DNA from 3 places in the Streptomyces sp. NPDC057854 genome. Region 2 is predicted to be linked to each of the others. Evidence: riboswitches for the same ligand, from Rfam matches in the RefSeq annotation. Region 2 holds a riboswitch; each other region holds the start of a gene.
What was found. A riboswitch is a leader RNA that binds a small molecule or an ion and turns the genes downstream of it on or off. The one in region 2 is predicted to bind cyclic di-AMP.
Positions count from the first base shown of each region.

Region 1 (4,670 bases), on a different contig from region 2:
CCGTCGCGGAGCACGACGTCGGCCTCCCAGTGGTCGGGGTAGGCGTGCTCCTGCGGGGCCGGGCGCCCGGCCGGGGCCTGCCGCTCCCCCGGTCCCGCACCGCCCGTCCCGTCCGGTCCGTCCGCCTGTTCCGACGTGCTCCGCATGGGGCACAGCCTACGGCCGGGGTCCGACAGCGGCACCGTCCGCGCGCGGCCCGGGAGGGACGCGGCACGGTCCGCGCGCCGCCGGGGCGGGAGGGCCGGAGGTCGTACGGTGGGGGGACCAACGTCGACGGGAGCACTCCGCTTCCCGTGAGAGACTGGTCTAGACAACCGCTGAAGACCTGAAGGGCAACACCATGGCTGAGCGCCGCGTCAACGTCGGCTGGGCCGAGGGCCTGCACGCCCGCCCCGCCTCCATCTTCGTCCGTGCCGCCACGGCCTCCGGTGTTCCGGTGACCATCGCCAAGGCCGGCGGCAACCCGGTGAACGCCGCCTCCATGCTCGCGGTGCTCGGCCTGGGCGCGCAGGGCGGCGAGGAGATCGTGCTCGCTTCGGACGCCGAGGGCGCCGAGGCCGCGCTGGAGCGCCTCGCCAAGCTGGTGGCCGAGGGCCTGGACGAGCTTCCCGAGACGGTCTGATCACGGCGAGTCGATCCCGTTCCCCACGGACGGCCGTGTCCCCGGAATTCCCGGCGGACACGGCCGTCCGGCATTTCCGCGGTCCCGCAATTTCCCTTTTCCGGGCAGCAGGAAAAGGCCGGGACAAGGTCGGCACAAAGCCGCGACAAGGCCGGGAGAATTCCTCTTCCTGTATACGGCGCCCGTGTTAAATCCGGGAACTCGCCGTGTTGACGGCGTGTTGCGAAACCCTCACGCGGCCGTGCTCCGGCCTTTTCAGCCGGTGCAGCGGCAGGGAGCGCTCGGCGTGCAGGGCGGTCAGCGCGCGGGCCCGCTCGGCGTCCCCGCGCGCGACGGCGTCGACGATCGCCCCGTGCTCGGCCCAGGCGTCCGCCGGCCGGTCCGGCGGGTCCACGACGTACATCCAGGCGATCTTGTGGCGCAGCTGGGTGAGCAGGACGGCGAGCGCCGGGCTGCCGGACGCCTGCGCCAGCGTCTCGTGGAACCAGCCGCCGAGCGCCCGCAGGTCCTCCCCCTGCCCCCGCCGGGCCCGCTCCTGTCCCAGCCTGACCAGGCCGCGCAGCACCTTGAGGTGGGCGTCGGTGCGCCGCTGGGCGGCCCGGGCGGCGCCGAGCGGTTCGAGCAGCGCCCGTACGTCGAGGAGGTCTGCGGCCTCCTGGTCGGTGGGCTCGGCGACCTGGGCGCCCGCGTGCCGGCGGCTGACCACGAAGCCCTCGGACTCCAGGGTGCGCAGGGCCTCGCGGACCGGCACGCGGGAGACGCCGTAGCGCCGGGCGAGCTGGTCCTCGGTGAGCCGGCTGCCGCGCTCGAAGACCCCCGAGACGATGTCGTCCCGGATCGCCGTGCATACCGATTGCGCGGGAACCCGCATGTCCGACCTCCGTATTCGCTCCGCGCGCCCCGCATTCGAGCGGCGCTTCTTCCGCGACTCTATTGCAGCGCGCCGGAAATTCCGATGCCCCCTCGGAATCCGGCCGGTAGACGCCCGGGGCATGCGGGCCGGAAGCGACGGAAAAGGCCCCGGCTCGGGAGAGCCGGGGCCTTTTCGGGGCGGGAATGGCGGGTCAGAGGCTGACGCCGCGGGCGCGGAGGTACGCGACGGGGTTGATGTCGGAGCCGTACTCGGCGGTGGCGCGGGCCTCGAAGTGCAGGTGCGGGCCGGTCGAGTTGCCGGTCGAGCCGGAGACGCCTATCTGCTGGCCGGGCTCGACGGTCTGGCCGACGTAGACGCCGATGGACGACAGGTGGCCGTACTGGGTATAGGTGCCGTCGTGCATCCGGATCACGACGTTGTTGCCGTACGCGCCGCCCCAGCCGGCCTCGACGACGGTGCCGGAGCCGACGGAGACGACCGGGGTGCCGTAGGCGGCGTGGAAGTCGACGCCGGAGTGGCTGCCGGAGGACCAGAGGGAGCCGCCGGTCTTGTAGCCGGTGGAGACGTACGAGCCGGCGACCGGGAGGTTGAAGGAGGCGAGGCGGCGGCGCTCGGCCTCGCGGGCGGCGCGCTCCTTCTCCTCGCGGATCTCCTTGGCGCGGGCCTCGGCCTTGCGCTTCGCCTCGGCGCGCGCCTTGGCCCGGGCCTCGGCCTCGGCGGCCTCCTGCTCCTGGGCGGCGGCCTGCGCGCTGATCTGGTCGGCGATCGACTCGTCGGCGATCACCTTCATGAGGCCGGTGTCCTCGGGGGAACGGTCCTCCCCGTCGGCGGCGAGGGCCGGAGAGGCGAGGGTGCCGACGACGCCGGTGGTCGCGAGGGCGGCCACGCCGGCGATGCCGGCGCTGCGGCGAGCCAGTCGGCTCGCACCACGGTGCTTCCCGGTGGCACGGGTGAACGCCAAGAGACGGTCCTTTCCTTCCTTCTCGCCTACCGGGTTAGCTGACGGGTTCGGAGCAGGAAGGTCTCCTACGGGCCCCTCCGCGCGGGCGAAGGCGTCCGATTCACCCCAGGGACTGGTGGGTCCCCGGCTCCCCAGGCTCGCGCCTGACGGGGACTCGGCGATGACTGTCCGGTGCCGCGGGTGCGGCGCGTGCGTGGGCCGGACAGCCGCGTCGACGCTAGGCCGGACGGATGTCGATCGCCAAACAGACACGCCTTTTTGTAAGACATGCCACAGGGCATACGATCATGCTTAGCTTCATAACGGACAAAGCGGAGGTCCCCGACGCTTCATCGCATCGGAGACCTCCGCCGCCCGCTGACCCGGGGTCAGCTCACCACGGTCACCTCGCCGATGCCGAGGGCTCGCACGGGCTCCTCGATCTGCGCGGCGTCGCCCACCAGCACGGTGACCAGCCGGTCCACCGGGAAGGCGCTGACGACGGCCGCCGTGGCCTCGACCGTGCCGGTCTCGGCGAGCCGCGCGTACAGCCGGGCCTGGTAGTCGTCCGGCAGGTGCTGCTCGACCTGGTCGGACAGGGTCGCGGCGACCGAGGCGGCCGTCTCGTACTTGAGCGGCGCCACCCCCACCAGGTTCTGCACCGCGACGTCCCGCTCGGCGTCGGTCAGTCCGCCCTCGGCCAGCGTGCGCAGGACCTTCCACAGGTCCTCCAGGGCCGGCGCGGTGTTCGGTGTGTCGACCGAGCCGCTGATGGCGAGGAGCGAGGCGCCGTGCCCCTCGCCGTCCGAGCGGAGCACCTGCCCGAAGGCGCGCACGCCGTACGTGTAGCCCTTCTCCTCGCGCAGGACGGCGTCCAGACGGGACGTCAGGGTGCCGCCGAGGCAGTAGACGCCGAGGACCTGCGCGGCCCAGACGGAGTCGTGGCGGTCCGGCCCGATCCGGCCGATGAGCAGCTGCGTCTGGACGGCCCCCGGACGGTCGACGATGACGACCCGTCCGGTGTCGTCGGCGGTGATCGGCTGCATGGGGCGCGGCGCGGCCGGCGCGCCGGTCCAGCGGCCCAGCGTGTCGGCGAGGACCGCGTCCAGGTCCACGCCGGTGAGGTCGCCGACGACGACCGCGGTGGCGGTGGCGGGCCGCAGGTGCGCGTCGTAGAAGGCGCGGACGGCGGCGGCGTCGATGGCCTCCACCGTCTTCTCGGTGCCCTGGCGCGGCCGGGACATCCGCGCGGAGGCCGGGAAGAGCTCCTTGTAGAGCTGCTTGGCCGCGCGCCGGCTCGGGTTGGCGGACTCGTGCGGGATCTCGTCGAGCCGGTTGGCCACCAGACGCTTGACCTCGTCGGCGTCGAACGCCGGGGAGGTCAGCGCCTCGGCGACGAGCGCGAGCGCCTTCGGCAGGCGGGAGACCGGGACCTCCAGGGAGACCCGGACGCCGGGGTGGTCGGCGTGCGCGTCGAGGGAGGCGCCGCAGCGCTCCAGCTCCGCCGCGAACTCCTCGGCGCCGCGCTCGGTGGTCCCCTCGGAGAGGGCGCGCGCCATGATGGTGGCGACGCCGTCGAGGCCCTCGGGCTCGGCGTCCAGCGGCGCGTCGAAGAAGAGCTCGACGGCGACGACCTGCTGGCCGGGGCGGTGGCAGCGCAGCACGGTCAGGCCGTTGTCGAGCGTGCCGCGCTCGGGGGCCGGGAAGGCCCACGGCCTCGCCGCGCCGGCCTGCGGCTGGGGGTGGAACTCCATGCTGGTCAGGGGCTGGGCGGTGTCCGTCACTGGTCCGCTCCCTCTTCGTCGTCGCTCTCGTCGGTGGCGTCGCTGTCGGCGGTCTCGGCCGGCTCGTACACCAGCACCGCGCGGTTGTCCGGCCGGAGCCGGGCCGCGGCCACCTCGCGCACCTCGTCCGCGGTGACCGAGAGGACCCGGTCGACGGCGGTCAGCGCCAGCTGCGGGTCGCCGAACAGCACGGCGAAGCGGCACAGTTCGTCCGCGCGGCCGGCGACCGTGCCGAGCCGGTCGAGCCATTCGCGCTCCAGCTGGGCCTGGGCGCGCTCCATCTCCTCGGCGGTCGGGCCCTCGGCGGCGAAGCGGGCCAGCTCCTCGTCGACGGCCGCCTCGATGACGGGCACCTCGACGCCTCCGGACGTCTTGACGTCCAGCCAGCCGAGCGAGGGGGCGCCGGCGAGCCGGAGCAGGCCGAAGCCGGCGGCGACCGCCGTGCGGTCG
Region 1 is NZ_JBHVMF010000006.1:183,353-188,022, forward strand. It holds gene ACFVQZ_RS11585 (GNAT family N-acetyltransferase) at 1-146, opposite strand, end outside; gene ACFVQZ_RS11590 (HPr family phosphocarrier protein) at 341-622, shown strand; gene ACFVQZ_RS11595 (GntR family transcriptional regulator) at 810-1,493, opposite strand; gene ACFVQZ_RS11600 (M23 family metallopeptidase) at 1,687-2,457, opposite strand; cyclic di-AMP (ydaO/yuaA leader) riboswitch at 2,467-2,627, opposite strand; gene ACFVQZ_RS11605 (M16 family metallopeptidase) at 2,826-4,190, opposite strand; gene ACFVQZ_RS11610 (M16 family metallopeptidase) at 4,217-4,670, opposite strand, start outside.
Region 1: another riboswitch for cyclic di-AMP. It lies ahead of ACFVQZ_RS11600 (M23 family metallopeptidase); the one in region 2 lies ahead of ACFVQZ_RS26705 (M23 family metallopeptidase).

Region 2 (4,670 bases):
GACTACGGCGGCTACAACCCGTACAAGGGCTAGTCCACCGGCGTCTCGGAGGCGGTCGTGAGCCGGGCCAGTTCGGCGTCGGTCAGCGTCAGGCCGGCGGCGGCGACGAGCGCCGGCACCTGCTCGACCGTACGGGCCGAGGCGATCGGCGCGGTGACGGTGGGGCGGGAGGCGAGCCAGGCGAGGGCGACGGTGGCGGGCTCGGCGCCGTGGGCCTCGGCGACCTCGTCGAGCGCGGCGAGCACGGCCTGTCCGCGCGCGGTCTCGGCGAACGCGCCGGCCCGCGGGGCGCGGACGCTGTCGACGGACCGGCCGGGCCGGTACTTGCCGGTGAGGAAGCCGGAGGCGAGGCCGTAGTACGGGACGGCGGCGAGGCCCGCTTCGGCGGCGGTGTCGAGGAGCGGGCCCTCGTACTTCTCGCGCGCCACGAGGTTGTACTCGGGCTGCAGCGCCACGTACCGGGTGAGCCCTTCGGCCTCGGCGAAGTCGAGGGAGGCCCGCAGCCGCTCGGGCGAGATGTTGGAGGCGGCGACGGCCCGCACCTTGCCCTCCTTCACGAGCTGGTCGAGGGCGGTGACGATCTCCTCGACGGGGACCGTCTCGTCGTCGAAGTGCGTGTAGTACAGGTCGATGTAGTCGGTGCCGAGGCGGCGCAGGGAGGCTTCCGCGGCGGCCTTGACGGTGGGGGCGGAGAGGCCGTTGAGCGGGGCGAGGGCGCCGACCTTGGTGGCGACGACGACGTCGGAGCGGTTGCCCCGGGCGGCCAGCCAGCGGCCGATGACGGTCTCGGACTCGCCGCCCTCGTTGCCGTCGACCCACGCGGAGTAGACGTCGGCGGTGTCGACGAAGTTGCCGCCGGCGGCGGCGTAGGCGTCGAGGACGGCGAACGACGTCTTCTCGTCGGCGCTCCAGCCGAAGACGTTGCCGCCGAGGGCGAGCGGGAAGACGTGCAGGCCGGAGGTGCCCAGCGGGCGCAGAGTCGAGTCCATGGGGAGATCAACTCCGTGCGCCGCCGGGCGTATTCCGGTCGGGGAGCCTGAACCCCGGCCGGAAGGCTCGTACGGACGGACCGGCGGCCGGACCGTCGCGTCGGACCGTGGGGTCAGACCGTCAGGCCCTTGGAGCGCAGCCACTCGGCCGGGTCGATGCCCGCGCCGTCCGGGGTGTGGACCTCCATGTGGAGGTGGGGTCCGGTGACGTTGCCGGTGGCGCCGACGCGGCCGATGGTCTCGCCCGTGGTGACGGTCTGGCCGGCGGCGACGGTCATGGAGGAGAGGTGGCAGTACCAGACCTCGGTGCCGTCCTCCAGCTGCAGGACGATCCGGTAGCCGTACGAACCGGACCAGCCCGCGGACGTGATGGTGCCGCCGTGCACGGCCTTGAGCGGGGTGCCGGTGGGGGCCGCGAAGTCGAGGCCGGTGTGGTAGCCGGAGGACCACATCGAGCCGGACTGCATGTAGGTGGAGGTGAGGGTGTACGAGGAGAGCGGCATCGCGTAGCTGGCGGCCAGCTGGGCGAGGCGCTCGGCCTCCGCCTTCTCGGCGGCGATCCGCTCCGCCTCGGCCTTCTCCTCGGCGAGGCGCTTCTCCTCGGCGGCCTTCTCCGCGGCGATCCGCTCGGCCTCGGCCTTGGCGGCGGCTTCCGCCTGGACCTTGGCGTCCGCGGCGGCCTTCTCGGCGGCGGCCTTCTCGGCGGCCAGCTTCTCGGCGTCGACCGCGGCCTGCTGCTGCTGTTCGGCCTGCTGGAGGATGCGGGCGCGCAGGGCCTCGCCGGCGTCGGCGGCGGAGGCGGTGCGCTCGGCGGGGGCGGCCGTGGCGGTGCCGGCGGCGGCGGTGCCGGCCGGGGCGGTGTACGTGACGGAGGTGAGCGGCTTCGCCGCGGCGGCGCCCGCCGCGACGGGCGCGGAGCCCTGCGCGTCGGCGGTCTCCTCGTCGCCGCCGGGCAGCAGGGCGCCGACGCCGGGCAGGTCGTGGGCGTCCGGGAGGCCCAGGTCGGGAAGGTCCGGGAGGGAGATCGCGACCGGCGGCTTCTCCTGCGCGGTGGCGAGGCCGCCCGCGCCGACGGCGGCGATGACGCCGACGCCGAGGACGGTGGAGGAGCGGGCGAAGTTGGAGCGCTGCTTCACGACCCGGTGCCGGCCGCCGGCGCGGCTCTCGGCGCGCAGGGAGCCCTCGGTCGGGTTCCACTCCCCGGGGGAGGGGGTGAAGGAGGCGGTGTCGTACGCGCCCGGCGCGGCGCCGGCCGGGTCGTCCGCTCCGACGGCACCCGGGCCGCCGAAGGGCTCGAAGGGGGCACCGGGTACGGGGGTGTTGGACGCCACGGAGGCGCGCTCCTTTCCTTCCTTCTCGCCTACCGGGTTAGCTGACGGGTTCGGAGCAGGAAGGTCTCCTACGGGCGTGTTCGCACGGGGGGTGCGAGGGGCCCGATTCACCCCAAGGGATGGTTCCCCGGTTCCCTTTCGGGATTCGGCACGTGCGCACGGAGCCGCCTCTTGCGACGGCTGGGACGACCGCGCTGCGTTATCGAACGTTAATAGACACGACGGTCCGATTCCAAGCCGTTCCCCTTGATCATTCACGGAAATGGCAGGGATTCGCCCGAGTTGACCCCGCTTCAGTGCCGGTCCGTCAAACCTCTGAAATCTGACGGTGTGTCAATTGTTATCGCTGAGGCACCTCCTGACCACGCACGGTGAACGCCCGGCCGGATCGCGTCAACCTCCCGGCCCGGGCGGCACCACCGGCATGGTCCGCCGCCGCTCCGGCGCCCCGGCCGCCGGCCGGCTCACCGCCAGCAGCGCCATGTCGTCGGTCGTCCCCCCGCCGGTGTGCCGCCGCACGTCGTCCACGAGCGCGTCGAGCAGCTCCTCCGGCCCCGGGAAAACCGCGCCCGCCAGCCGGGCCGCCGGATCGTAGAAGACGCCGCCCGCGTCCCGCGCCTCCGAGAGGCCGTCGGTGTAGAAGAGCAGCGTCGCGCCCGCCGGGTACGCCCGCTCGTCGGCCCGGTCCGGCCACACCGACAGCTCGCCCATCCCGAGCGGCAGCGCCGCCTCGGCCGGCGCGACCGTCTCCAGGCGCCCGTCCCCGTACAGCAGCAGCGGCGGCGGGTGCCCCCGGTTCACCAGCCGGACCCGCCCGCCCGCGCGCGGGACCTCCGCCAGCACCGCCGTCGTGAACCCCTCGAAGGCGTCGAGCCCCTCGCGCCGCGTCCCCTCCCGGTCGAGGGCCCGGTCGAGCCGCCGCGCCACCCCCTCCAGCGTCGCCTCCTGCTCCGCCGCCTCCCGGAACGCGCCGATCACCACGGCGACCGCCTCCACCGCGTCCATCCCCTTGCCCCGCACGTCCCCGACCACCAGCCGCACCCCGTGCGGCGTGTCCTGCACCGCGAACAGGTCGCCGCCGATGAACGCGTCCGCCTGCGCCGCCTCGTACCGCGCCGCGCACTGCAGCCCGCCGATCCGCTCCGCCGGCATCGGCAGCACCGCCCGCTGCGCGGCCTCCGCGATGACCCGCGCCGACGCCAGCCGCTCGCCGCTGCGCCGCACCACCAGGTTGATCACCAGCGCCAGCGCGGACACCGTCACCACGGTCAGCGTCTCCGTCAGCGAGGGCACGTCGGTGAGCGTGTCGTTGTACGCGTGCAGCCCGACCGACGCCAGGATCGCCGCCAGCCCGGTCAGCAGCGTGGTGAGCCGGGAGAAGAACGGGGCGGCGATCAGCGGCGCGGCGGAGAACATCGGCGCCGCCGTGTACGCGGGCGGCGTCGCCAGGTCGAACACCACCCCGCCCGCGATGATCAGCGGCGGCAGCGCCCGCAGGACCCGCCGGGTCGCGCCGAACGGCGCGGACTGCCGCACCTCGCTCCCGTACGGTCCCCGGGTCGCGCCGGACCGGACGGGACCGCGGCCGGGCGGATCGCCCCGCCGCCCGCCGCCCGCCGCTCCCCGAGGGTGCGTCACCTTGAGTACTCCTGACCGGTCGCCGGCCCGCCGCCGCGCACCCTCCCAGGGTCCCCGCGCCGCGCCCGCCCGGCGACCGGCAGGCGTCCGACCGGCGTACGCGGCCCGCTCCACGCGCGCGTGGAGACCGGGTCCCACCCACGCGCGCGTGCATGCCGCGTCCCGCCCACGCGCGCGCGTGGGAACCGCGTACGGGCGGAAGCCCGGCCGTCCGCTACGACGTCGAGCCGTCCACCCGCAGCCGTCCGCCCCGCCCCAGGACCGCGACCGCCGCCGCACAGCCCAGGCCGACGCCGCAGAGCGCCAGCCACGGCGCGGCCGTCCAGCCCGTGACGTCGAGGAGCACACCCGTACCGAGGTTCCCGAGCGTGATCCCGATCCCGCAGACCGTGTTGTAGAGCCCGTAGTGGGTGGCCACCCAGCGGCCCCGGGAGAGCGCGACGACGGTGTCCATCTCGTACGGGTAGAGCACCGCGTTCGCCACCGCGAGGACCGCCGCGCACAGCAGCAGCGCCGCCGCGCCCCGCCCGAGCGTGGCGGGCAGCAGGAACGCGCCGCCCATCAGGGCCAGCCCGGCGACGAGGCTCCGCTCGCGGCCGAGCCGGGCCGCGCACCAGGCGGTGATCCGCAGCTGTCCGGCGAGCGCGACGAGCGCGGAGACGACGAACAGCGCGGTCGTCACGCCCGTGCCGCCCGCCGCGAGCGGCAGCGC
Region 2 is NZ_JBHVMF010000020.1:137,626-142,295, reverse strand. It holds gene ACFVQZ_RS26715 (PrsW family intramembrane metalloprotease) at 1-33, shown strand, start outside; gene ACFVQZ_RS26710 (aldo/keto reductase) at 30-989, opposite strand; gene ACFVQZ_RS26705 (M23 family metallopeptidase) at 1,103-2,320, opposite strand; cyclic di-AMP (ydaO/yuaA leader) riboswitch at 2,332-2,481, opposite strand; gene ACFVQZ_RS26700 (PP2C family protein-serine/threonine phosphatase) at 2,714-3,958, opposite strand; gene ACFVQZ_RS26695 (MFS transporter) at 4,173-4,670, opposite strand, start outside.

Region 3 (4,670 bases), on a different contig from region 2:
GAAGGCGGCCGTCATGTACTTCGCCGACCGGGAGGACGCGGGGCGGCGGCTCGCCGCCCGGCTCGACCACCTCAGGGGCCGCGACGTGGTCGTCGTCGGACTGCCGCGCGGCGGCGTTCCGGTGGCGGCCGAGGTGGCGGACGCGCTGGACGCGCCGCTCGACATCTGCCTGGTCCGCAAGCTGGGCGTGCCGGGCCGGCCGGAGGTCGCCATGGGGGCGATCGGCGAGGGCGGGGTCCGGGTCGTCAACGAGGAGGTCGTGCGGCTCGCGGGCGTCAGCGAGGGGGACCTGGCGGACGCCGAGGTGCGGGAGCGGCAGGTGCTGGCCGACCGGACCCGGACGTACCGGGGCAGCCGGCGGCCGGTGCCGCTGGAGGGGCGGACGGTGGTGGTCGTCGACGACGGCCTCGCCACCGGGGCGACCGCGCTGGCCGCCTGCCGGACGGTACGGGCCGGGGGAGCCGCGCGGATCGTGCTCGCCGTGCCGGTGGCGCCGGACGACTGGGCGGCGCGGCTCGGTGGGGAGGCCGACGAGACGGTCGCCGTCCACACCCCGGCGGAGTTCGCGGCCGTCGGCCAGTTCTACCGGGACTTCGACCAGACGCCGGACGCCGAGGTGGTGGCCCTGCTCGACCGGAGCCGGGCGGGGCGCGCCCCGGTGGTCCGGAACACCTCCGTACGGATCGGGGTCGACGGCGTCGAGCTGCCGGGCGACCTCGCGCTGCCCGACGGGGCGGCCGGTCTGGTCCTCTTCGCGCACGGCAGCGGCAGCGGCCGGGACAGCCCCAGGAACCGGGCGGTGGCCGGCGCCCTGAACGGGGCCGGGCTCGGGACGCTCCTGTTCGACCTGCTCACGGAGGCCGAGGCGGCCGACCGGGCGCAGGTGTTCGACACCCCGCTGCTCGCCGGGCGGCTGGCCCGGGTGTCCGCCTGGGCGGCGCGGCGGCCGGAGACCGCGGCGCTGCCGCGGGGGTACTTCGGGGCGAGTACGGGCGCCGCCGCCGCGCTGTGGGCCGCGGCGGCGCCGGACGACGACGTGGCCGCCGTGGTGTCCCGGGGCGGCCGGCCCGACCTCGCGGGGGAGCGGCTGGCCGCGGTGCGGGCGCCGACGCTGCTGATCGTCGGCGGCGACGACGACCTGGTCCTGGACCTCAACCGGCGGGCCGAGGCGCTGCTGCGCTGCGAGAGCCGGCTGGAGGTCGTGCCGGGCGCCGGCCACCTCTTCGAGGAGCCCGGCGCCCTGGAACGGGTCGCGGAACTGGCCACCGCCTGGTTCACCGGCCGCTTCGCGGCGGTGACCGGCGGGGCCGGTCAGTAGGCGCCGTTGACGTTGTCGATGGAGCCGTACCGGTCGGCCGCGTAGTTGCAGGCGGCAGTGATGTTCGCGACGGGGTCGTACGGGTCGAGCGAGGTGCCCGGCACGTGGTAGGCCGCGAACGTCGGGTCGATGACCTGGAGCAGGCCCTTGGAGGGGGTGCCCTTGGCGGCGTTCGAGTCCCAGAGGTTGATGGCGCGGGGATTGCCGGAGGACTCGCGCATGACGTTGCGGAGGATGCCGTCGTACGTGCCGGGGATGCCGTAGCGGGCCATGACGTCGAGCGACTCGCGGATCCAGCCGTCCAGGTTGTCGGCGTACCGGGTGGCGGCGGGAGCGGCCTGCGGCGCGGCCTGTGCGACCGTCGCGCGGGTCTGCGCGGCGGGGGCCGCGGGGCGGGCGGCGGAGCGGCTCGCCCGTTCGGCGGAACCGCCGGCGGCGGGCTTCGCGGTGTCCTTCCGGACGGTCTTCCGCGGGGCGGGGACGGCCCCGGCGGAATCCCGACGAATCGTCAGTTCCAGGCCCGGATGAATGAGTGACGGATTGTCACCGACGGCGGTCCGGTTCGCCTGGTAAAGCGCCTTCCAGCCGCCCTGAATTCCCTTTCGGTGGGCGATCAGGGAAAGCGAGTCGCCCTGCACCACGGTGTACGCGCGGGGCGCGGCGGCCGGCGCGGCCGGAACGGTGGCGGGGGCCTGTGCCGGGGTGGCGGGAGCGGCGGCCGGGGCCGCGACGGCGGCGGCCGGTGCGGCGGTCCGCGCGACGGGCTCGGCGCCGGCGGTGGCCGGGACGACGAGGGGCAGGGCGAGGGCGACTCCGCCGGTGCCCGCGAAGGCGAGACCTCGGGAGACGGGGCGGCGTCGGGGGCGGCGGTGCTTGCCGTGAGCGGGCATGACGGTTTCCTCTCCGGCGCCTGCGAGGTGAGCTGTCGGGTTCGGACGGGGAGGTGTCCGGCCGCGCGCACGCGGCTTCACCCCGAGCCGTTCCGGTGGTCCGGACCGGCGGTGTGGTGGGTCCCCCGCTCCTGCCGTCGGGTGCAATGGGAGGTCGTCCGGGCGGTGGCAGGATTCGGCGGTCCGCCCGAATGGAGGTGACCGTAGGCGAGAAATGCGGCGCGGAACAAGACGCGCGGACACGGGAAAAGGAAGGGCAAAGATCGATGTGCCGGAATTCAAGATCGACCGTTCTCGCGGTGATTCCGGATTCCCTTGTGCGGCGCGGATTCTGACGGGGGCGGGGGCGGTGGCGGCGGAGGGAAAGTGAGTCGCGTCACGGGGTGCGTAATGTCCGAATAGGCCGCCTGGTTCTGTTCGTTGGAATGTGCTCCGTAATGCCCACGTGTTGGGGTGGCATGCGCGGTGCATACACGGCAAACCGGACACGCATCGCCAATCATGGGGGGATGTCCTCAACTGCCCCGCTTTCTCCCGCTTTGATGGATCCGGACACCCTCGACCGCGAGGCGGCCCGGCTCTACGAGAGCGCCGCCTGGGAGCGGCTGCTCGCGCCCGCCCCCGCGCCCGCCCCCGCGCCCGGCCCGGCCTCCGAGGCGTGGCGGAGCCTGCTGTCCGTCCCCGTGGACCGGCTCGTCGCCGACGCGCTCGACGCGCTGCCGGCGCCGCCGCCCGCCGAACGCCCGCTGCCCGGCCGGATCGGCGCCGCGCTCCCGGACCGGCTGCACGTCTGGCGCCGCATCGGCCGCCCGGACGTCCGGCCCTCCGTGCACCTGGCGTACGCGCGCCGGGTCCTGGAGGAGTGGGGCTGGCAGAACACCCCGTACAAGCTCCGGGACGCGCGCGGCGCGCGGTGCGTCTGCGGCGCGCTGCTCGCCGCCCACCGGCTCGGCCACGGCAGCGCCGCCACCATGAACGAGGCCGGTGCCTGGATCATGACCGAGCTGCGGTCCCGCGGCTGGCACGGCCTCATCGGCCCCTGGAACCGTGCCCCCGGCCGCACCGCGGCGGACGCGCTCGCCCTCCTCGACGCCACGATCCACCGCGCGTCCGTCGCCGGCCGCTGATCCAGGCCCCCGGTGGACTCTGGTCGACGGGTGACTGTATCTGCTTGAATGATGCTTGTTACGAGCAGCTTCACGCATTGATGTCAGTCCTTCCGTGCAAGGAGTGCGCATGGCCCCGTCCCGTACCGCCGCCGAGATCGCCACCCAGCCCGCCCTCTGGCGGGAAGCGCTCCGCACCCTGCCCGCGCACGCCGCCGCGCTGCCCCGGCGCGGGGAGCGGGTCGCCGTGATCGGCTGCGGCACCTCGTGGTTCATGGCGCAGGCGTACGCGGACCTGCGCGAGGCCGGCGGGCACGGGGAGACGGACGCGTTCGCCGCCTCCCGCTTCCCCCACGGGCGGCGGTACGACCGGGTCGTCGCGCTCACCCGTTCCGGCACCACCAGCGAGGTCCTGGCCGTCCTCGACCGGCTGAAGGGCACCGTCCCCACCGGCGCGATCACCGCCGACCCGGCCACCCCGGTGCGGGACGGCGCCGACGCCCTCGCCGTCCTCGACTTCGCCGACGAGGAGTCGGTCGTCCAGACCCGCTTCGCCACCACGGCCCTCGCGCTCCTCCGCGCCCACCTGGAGGCCGAGGATGCGCTCCCGGCCGGCGTCGGCTCCGTCGCCCGCGCCGCCGACGACGCCGAACTCGCCCTCGCCCGGCCGCTGGAGGACTCCGTGCGCGACGCCGAGCAGGTCACGTTCCTCGGCAGCGGCTGGACCTACGGCCTCGCCCAGGAGGCCGGGCTCAAGATGCGGGAGGCGGCCGGCGCGTGGACGGAGGCGTACCCGGCGATGGAGTACCGCCACGGGCCGATCAGCATCACCGGGCCCGGCCGGGTCGCCTGGACCTTCGGCCCCCTGCCCGGCGGCCTCGCCGAGGAGATCCGGGCGGTCGGCGGCACCCTCGTCGACGGCGGTCTCGATCCGCTCGCCGAACTCGTCGTGGCCCAGCGGCTCGCCGTCGCGGTCGCCGAGGCGCGCGGCCTGGACCCGGACCGCCCGCGGAACCTCACCCGCTCGGTGGTCCTCGCCGACGCCGGGGCGGCCTGACGCCCGCGGGCCCTACTCCGCGGAGCCGTAGCGAGTGAACGCCCTCCCCTTCGTATCCGTCCGCATCCCTCCGCATCCCTCCGTATCCCTTCGCGTCCCGGAGCAGGACCATGCCCCTGACCCAGACCCACGAGATCGTCCGGCGGGCCCGCGCCGCCGGTGCCGGTGTGGGCGCCTTCAACGTCCTCCAGCTGGAGCACGCGCAGGCCATCGTGGCCGGTGCCGAGCGGGCCGGCCGGCCCGTCGTCCTCCAGATCAGCGAGAACACCGTCCGCTACCACGGGGCCCTCGAACCCGTC
Region 3 is NZ_JBHVMF010000007.1:149,996-154,665, forward strand. It holds gene ACFVQZ_RS12815 (phosphoribosyltransferase family protein) at 14-1,318, shown strand; gene ACFVQZ_RS12820 (LysM peptidoglycan-binding domain-containing protein) at 1,312-2,208, opposite strand; cyclic di-AMP (ydaO/yuaA leader) riboswitch at 2,213-2,399, opposite strand; gene ACFVQZ_RS12825 (hypothetical protein) at 2,751-3,335, shown strand; gene ACFVQZ_RS12830 (sugar isomerase) at 3,445-4,371, shown strand; gene ACFVQZ_RS12835 (class II fructose-bisphosphate aldolase) at 4,482-4,670, shown strand, end outside.
Region 3: another riboswitch for cyclic di-AMP. It lies ahead of ACFVQZ_RS12820 (LysM peptidoglycan-binding domain-containing protein); the one in region 2 lies ahead of ACFVQZ_RS26705 (M23 family metallopeptidase).